Linked DNA regions of Polyangium mundeleinium. The protein of the gene in region 1 binds, or shares a complex with, the protein of each later gene. Links are inferred from orthologs where the notes say so. Each region holds a gene or a part of one and is shown in the gene's direction. Other genes may lie near its edges.

Evidence for each region. Proteins that work in one complex are often made in the same cells at the same time.
Region 2: the proteins of xseB (region 1) and xseA are in contact, whole or in part, in a cryo-EM structure (PDB 8TXR), measured with the Escherichia coli proteins. The link is inferred for Polyangium mundeleinium from one-to-one orthologs.

What each region holds. Positions count from the first base shown.
Region 1 is NZ_JAQNDO010000001.1:11,550,274-11,553,375, reverse strand. What follows is about bases 15-3,013. They hold xseB (exodeoxyribonuclease VII small subunit), read left to right. Parts: upstream 15-1,377; coding sequence 1,378-1,650; downstream 1,651-3,013. Other genes in these bases: POL67_RS45545 (FAD-binding oxidoreductase), read left to right, coding at 2,599-3,013; POL67_RS45550 (competence/damage-inducible protein A), read left to right, coding at 1,662-2,390; POL67_RS45560 (HEAT repeat domain-containing protein), read left to right, coding at 15-1,381. Outside these bases: more of POL67_RS45560, read left to right, coding at 1-14; more of POL67_RS45545, read left to right, coding at 3,014-3,102. UniProt on the Escherichia coli protein: Bidirectionally degrades single-stranded DNA into large acid-insoluble oligonucleotides, which are then degraded further into small acid-soluble oligonucleotides.
Region 2 is NZ_JAQNDO010000001.1:4,966,541-4,969,490, forward strand. The notes cover bases 45-2,891. They hold xseA (exodeoxyribonuclease VII large subunit), read left to right. Parts: upstream 45-658; coding sequence 659-2,125; downstream 2,126-2,891. Other genes in these bases: accC (acetyl-CoA carboxylase biotin carboxylase subunit), read right to left, coding at 45-233; POL67_RS19900 (shikimate dehydrogenase family protein), read left to right, coding at 2,118-2,891. Also shown: more of accC, read right to left, coding at 1-44; more of POL67_RS19900, read left to right, coding at 2,892-2,950. UniProt on the Escherichia coli protein: Bidirectionally degrades single-stranded DNA into large acid-insoluble oligonucleotides, which are then degraded further into small acid-soluble oligonucleotides.

The sequences.
Region 1 (3,102 bases):
CGACGTGAAGCAGAAGCGCGCGGGCGCCGAGGTGCTCGCGCGGCTCGGCGTGGAAGGCGCGTCCGAGGCGATCACGGCGCTGCTCGCGGCCGGCCCGACGCGCCTCGACGGCGTGCGCCTCGCGCTCACCGCGCCCTCGCCCGCGCTGGTCAAACCCCTCGTCGCGGCGCTCGATGCGCTCGACGGAGACGATCGGGAGCAAGCCATCGCGGCGATCGGGCGCGCGGGCGGGCCGGAGGCGGCGGCGGCGCTGCTCGTGCAGCTCGGCAAGCCCGAACATGCGACGGCCGCGGCGTTCGCGCTGGCGCGGATGCCAGGCCAGGACGCGCGCGCGGCCCTCTCGCGGGCGCTCGGCAGCACGTCGGCGAAGAAGGGCGCGCCGCGCCGGCTGATCACGCGCGCGGCGCTCGTGCGTTGGCTCGTGCTCGGGGACGAGCCGGACGGCCTCGGCGACGCGCTCGTGGCCATGGCGAACGAAAAAGACCCGGCCGACCGCGCCGTGAGCGCCTTTGGTCGGGTCGCGACGGGCCGCACGAGCGTCCGCTCCGCCCTCGACGCAGCTTGCCCCGAGAAACGCCCCTGCGACGTGGCGATCGTGGCCGCGGTGGCGCGCGCCTCGCTCGCGCGCGCGGCGCTCGGCAAGGACGACGCGCCGGCGGAGCTCGGGCGCGTGCTCGGCGCGAACGCGAAGGCGACGGGGAAGGGGGACGTTCCTTCGGCGATCGAGGTCGCGGCGGGCGTCGCGCTCCTCGCCGATCCGAGCGGCGCGGGCCTGCCCACGGCGCTGCTCGCGCGCTGGGCCGAAGGGGAGAGCCCGCTCGCCGCGCTCGCCGCGCGCGCCTTGCCGAGCCGCGACGACGAGGCGATCCGCAGCCGCATCAAGCGCCTGCTCGCCGGCACCGATCCGGTCATCCGCGCGCACACGGCGCTCGGCCTCGCGCTCGATCCGGAGCCGGACGCGACGTCGCTGCTCGCGAATGCCTACCGCTTCGAGGAGGACCCGACCGTGCGCCGCGCCGTCGTGCGCGCCCTCTCCGTGCGTCGCGAGCCCTTGCGCGCGGCGACGCTCGAACTCGCGCGGGACCTCGATCCGGACGACCAGGTCCGCGCCTTGGCCCGCGCGGCTTTGTCCGGCCGCACGCTCCTTCCGGCGCTCGCCGTGCCTCGCGGCCCGGTCGCGTGGGTCTCGCTCGTGGCGAACGCGCCGGCGGCGCTCCCGTCGATTCAAGGCCGCGCGGCGCGGCTCGTTCGCTCCGACGGCGTGGCTGTGCCGATCGTGGCGGATCCGGACGGCGTGGTGCTCGTCCCGGGCCTGCCGGACGGCCCTGCCGCGCTCACGCTTGCGCCCGAGGCCATCCCGGGGGACGCTGGGTCGCCATGAGCCAAGAGACGGCTTCGATCACCAAGCCTGCCGCCCCGGAGCAGGCGTCCGCGCTCTCGTTCGAGGAGTCCACGCGGCGGCTCTCCGCCATCGTGGAGGAGCTCGAAGGCGGGGAGCTGCCGCTCGAGCGCTCGCTCGCGCTCTTCGAGGAGGGCGTGCGCCTCGCGCGCGCCGCGAAGGACCGGCTCGACCGGGCCGAGCGCCGCGTCGAGGAGCTCCTCGGCATCGACGCCCAGGGCAAGCCCATCGTGCGCGAGTTCGAGAGCTAGGAGTTTTTTCCGTGCGAACGGCGGCGGCGCTCATCATCGGCAACGAGCTGCTCAGCGGCAAGATCGCGGACGCGAACATCGTCGTGCTCGCGCGGGCCCTGCGCTCGCTCGGCGTGGTCTTCCGGCGCGTGGTGATGGTGCTCGACGACATCGACGTCATCGCCGAGGAAGTGCGGACGTTGTCGAAGACGCACGACTGGCTCTTCACCTCGGGTGGGGTCGGCCCGACGCACGACGACGTGACCATCGACGGCGTGGCGCGGGCCTTCGGCACGCACGTGGTGACCGACCCGTCGATGGAGGCGATGCTGCGGACCTACTACGGCGAGAAGGTGACCGAGGGGCACCTCTTGATGGCGCGCATGCCGCATGGTGCGCGCCTCGCGTCGACGAAGTCGATGCCGTGGCCGACGGTCGTCATGAACAACGTGTGGATCCTGCCGGGCGTCCCGGAGATCTTCCAGGCGAAGATCCCGCTGATCCAGGCGGAGCTCGGCGCCGACGTGCCGTTCGTCTCGCATGCGGTCTTCACGACCCTCGACGAGGGCACGATCAAGCCGATGCTCGACCGCGTGGTCTCGGAGCACCCGGACGTGGAGATCGGCTCATACCCCCGGTGGAGCGGGCTCGAATACCGGACGAAGCTGACCTTCGACGGCCTCGACGTGGAGAAGGTGCGGACGGCGCGGGACGCGTTCGCGGCGAGCTTGCCGGAAGAGGCGGTCGTTCGGGTGGAGTAGGGGACACGCCGCCCGCGCGTGGCGGCGTGAGCATCGGGCCATTGAGACATTTGCGCTCGCGCAGAAATGCCGCGATGCAGCACGGCCACGTGTTGCTTCATTGCGTGGCACGACGCGCCCTCCCTGTGCTACAGGTCCGGCCTGCCTCGTCGGGCGAAAGGCTTTCGCTTGAGGCTCCATCCTTTCCGAGCAACATCCTTCGACCACCATGGCACACGACAACCGCGACAACGCATCCGGCTCGACCCTCCCTCCGCGCGGCGCACGCGCCCCGAGCACGCGCATCATCCCGAGCCCGGCGCCGCTGCCCAAAGACGACGAGAGCCTGGATGGCTGGGGCTTTGCCGATACGCGTTTCGTCGTGAAGCCGAACGGCAACGTCGTGCTCACCGGCCGCCGCTACAACATCAGCAATGTCGACCTCCCGTCGCTCTTGCCTTGGATTTCGGCCACGCTCTCCGCGCCGCTCTCCTACGGCAATCGCAATGAGCCGCATTATCCCCCGCCGGTCCCCGAGGCCATGGACACGAGCGCGGTCGTCGCTGGGCTGAAAGGCTTCCTCAAGGACGATCAGATCTCGAGTGATCCGCTCGTTCGCCTGCGCCGCGGCCACGGGCACACCGGCGCCGAGATCTGGGCCATCCGTTACGAGCGCCTCCCGCGCGTGCCCGATCTCGTCGTCTTTCCGACGTCGCATGACGAGGTCGTGAAG
Region 2 (2,950 bases), 6.6 Mb from region 1 along the record:
ATCGCGTCGGCGCCGGATTTGCGCGCGGCGTCGAGGACACGCTCGATCGAGAGGTAACTCTCGCGCGCGGGCGCCGGGCCGATGCAGTAGGCCTCGTCGGCGAGCCTCACGTGCAGGGATTTGCGGTCGGCTTCGCTGTAGATGGCCACGGCGGCGATGCCCATCTCGTGCAGCGTGCGGATGATGCGGACGGCGATCTCGCCGCGGTTGGCGATGAGGACCTTGCGAATCACGGACGCCCACGTAGCACGGCTCGGGCCGGGAGGGTGGCTGAGCATGCGCACCGGGGCTGCGCACCGGGGCTCCGCCCCGGACCCCGCGGGGGGCTGTCCGCCCCCTCGACCCCGGACCAGCGAGGCGCTGGACCCAGGGTTGAAAAACTGCGCGGTGCGCAGTTTTTCAAACAGGCCGATGAAGAAGCCGGGTCGCCAGCCGAACCAGCCACGCGGCTGTCTTGGTAGGCAACGCCGCTGCTGGTCTTGACCCGGGCCTGTTCGATGAACTGCGCATCGCGCAGTTCATCGAGCTTGGGTCCAGCCCCTGGCTGGTCCGGGGTGCAGGGGGCGGACAGCCCCCTGCTGGGGCCTGGGGCGACGCCCCATCTCCGTGCAACGAATCCCTTTCCCTCTGGCCAGTTACGAGCTACCTCTCGCCCCCCGTGCAGCGACGCGAATCGGGCCCCGCGCTCTCCTTCCACGAGGCAGGAGGATCCGACGAGGTGGCGGGCTACCAGCCTCGGGGGAGTTCCTTGGAAGCCCGCGCAGCCGAGGAGGAGCCCGAGGTCCTCTCCGTGGCCGCGCTCGATCAGCGGCTCCGCCGCGCCGTCGAGCACGCGTCGCAGGACGTGCGGGTCCTCGGCGAAGTCGGGGGCTTCCGGCTGCATTCGAGTGGGCACGCGTACTTCACGCTGAAGGACGAGCGCGAGGACGCGCTCATCAACTGCGTCATGTACAAGACGGCCGCGCCGCGGGCGCGGAAGCTGCTCGCGGACGGGGCGCGTGTGGTGCTGACGGGGCGCGCCACGGTGTACGCGCCCCGCGGCCAGCTCCAGTTCTCCGTGTCGGATGTGCGGCCGGTCGGGCGCGGCGCGTTGCTCGAAGCGCTCGAGCGGCTCAAGCAGAAGCTCGCCGGGGAGGGGGTCTTCGCGGCCGAGAGAAAACGCGCGCTGCCCGTCGATCCGGCCGTGATCGGGGTCGTGACGAGCGGCAACGGCGCGGCCATCCACGACATCGTGACCGTGTCGTTCCGGCGCGGCGCGCCGCGGATCCTGCTCGCGCGGGCGACGGTGCAAGGGCCGGGGGCCGCGCAGTCGATGGCCCGCGCGCTCGATCAGCTCGCGCGCGTGCCGGACGTGGAGGTCGTGATCCTCGGGCGCGGCGGCGGATCGGCCGAGGATCTCTCCGCGTTCAACGACGAGGCGCTCGTCCGGAAGGTGGCGAGTTTCCCCGTGCCGGTCGTGAGCGCCGTCGGGCACGAGGTCGACGTGACGCTGACGGATCTCGCGGCGGATGCGCGCGCGGCCACGCCCTCGCAGGCCGCGGAGCTGCTCGTCGCGGATCGGGTGGAGCGGCGCAAGCAGCTCAAGCACCTGTACACGCGCATCGCGCGCGCCACGCGGCAGGCGATCGAGCGGCGGCGTGTCGTCGTCGACAGGCTCGCGCGGTCGATCGGCTCGCCCGAGGATCTGCTCGCGGTGCGGCAGCAGAAGCTCGACGAGCTGACCCTCAAGCTCGGACGCGAGATGGAGCGGGCGGCGTCGCGGCGCAAAGAAGAGCTCTCGCAGATCGAGCGGCGGCTCGCGGAGCGGCACCCGCGGGCGGTGATCGCCGTGGCACGCGCTGCGATCGGCCCGCTCGAAGTGCGGCTCGTGGCGGCCGAGCGCCGGCGGATCGAGCGGCTGCGGACGACGCTCGGGCGGCACGCGGCGCGGCTCGACGCGCTCTCGCCGCTCGGCGTGCTCGCCCGCGGCTACGCCATCGCGACGACGACGTCGGGGCGCGCGGTGCGGGCCGCGAAGGAGGTCGCCGTGGGCGAGTCCATCACGGTGCGGGTGCACGAGGGCGCGCTCCGCGCCGAGGTGACGGCGGTGATCGATCCGGCAGAAGGCGATGGAAGCGATGGCTGAGGGAAGGGTCTTCGCCGTCCTCGGGCATCCGATCGCGCACTCGCTCTCGCCGGTGATCCATACGGTCGCGTACGCGTCGCTGGGCCTGCCGCACGTGTACCGGGCGATCGACGTGCCGACCGCGGCCGAGCTCGTCGCGGTCCTCGACGAGCTGCGGTCCGGCGCGCTCGGCGGGGTGAACGTGACCTTGCCGCATAAACGCGCGGTGCTCGATCACGCCGACGAGGTCGACACGAGCGCGATCGAGCCGGGGGCGGCGAACGTGCTTTGCCGCGGCGAGGACGGCCGGCTCCGGGCCTACAACACGGACGCGGACGCCCTGGCGGACGACATCGCCGCGCTCGCGCCCGACGCCTCGCGCAAGCGGGCGATGGTGATCGGCGGAGGCGGGGCGGGGGTCGCGGCCGTGGCCGCGTGCAAGCGGTTGGGGTTCAAACTGATCGCGGTGACGTCGCGCTCGTGGGCGCGGTCGGAGAACGTCGAGACGTCGCCGTCGGCCGAGCAGGTGCGGCGGATGGGGGCGCTGCCCTTGCCCTGGCCCGGTCCGGGCGAACCCGCGCCCGATAGCTTCGCCTCGCAGGCCCTCCGGCTCCAATGGTGGGATCTCGCGCGTGGCGCGTCGCTGGTCGTGCAGGCCACGAGCGCGGGCATGCTCGGCAAGGACCCGGGCGAGTCGGTCCGGGATGTCGTTCCTTGGGACGATCTCGGAAGCGACGTCTTCGCGTACGACGTCGTGTATACCCCAAGAATGACCCCGTTCCTGCACGCCGCCGCCTCCCGAGGCATCCGGGCCGAAGGCGGACTCGGGATGCTCGTGCGACAAGC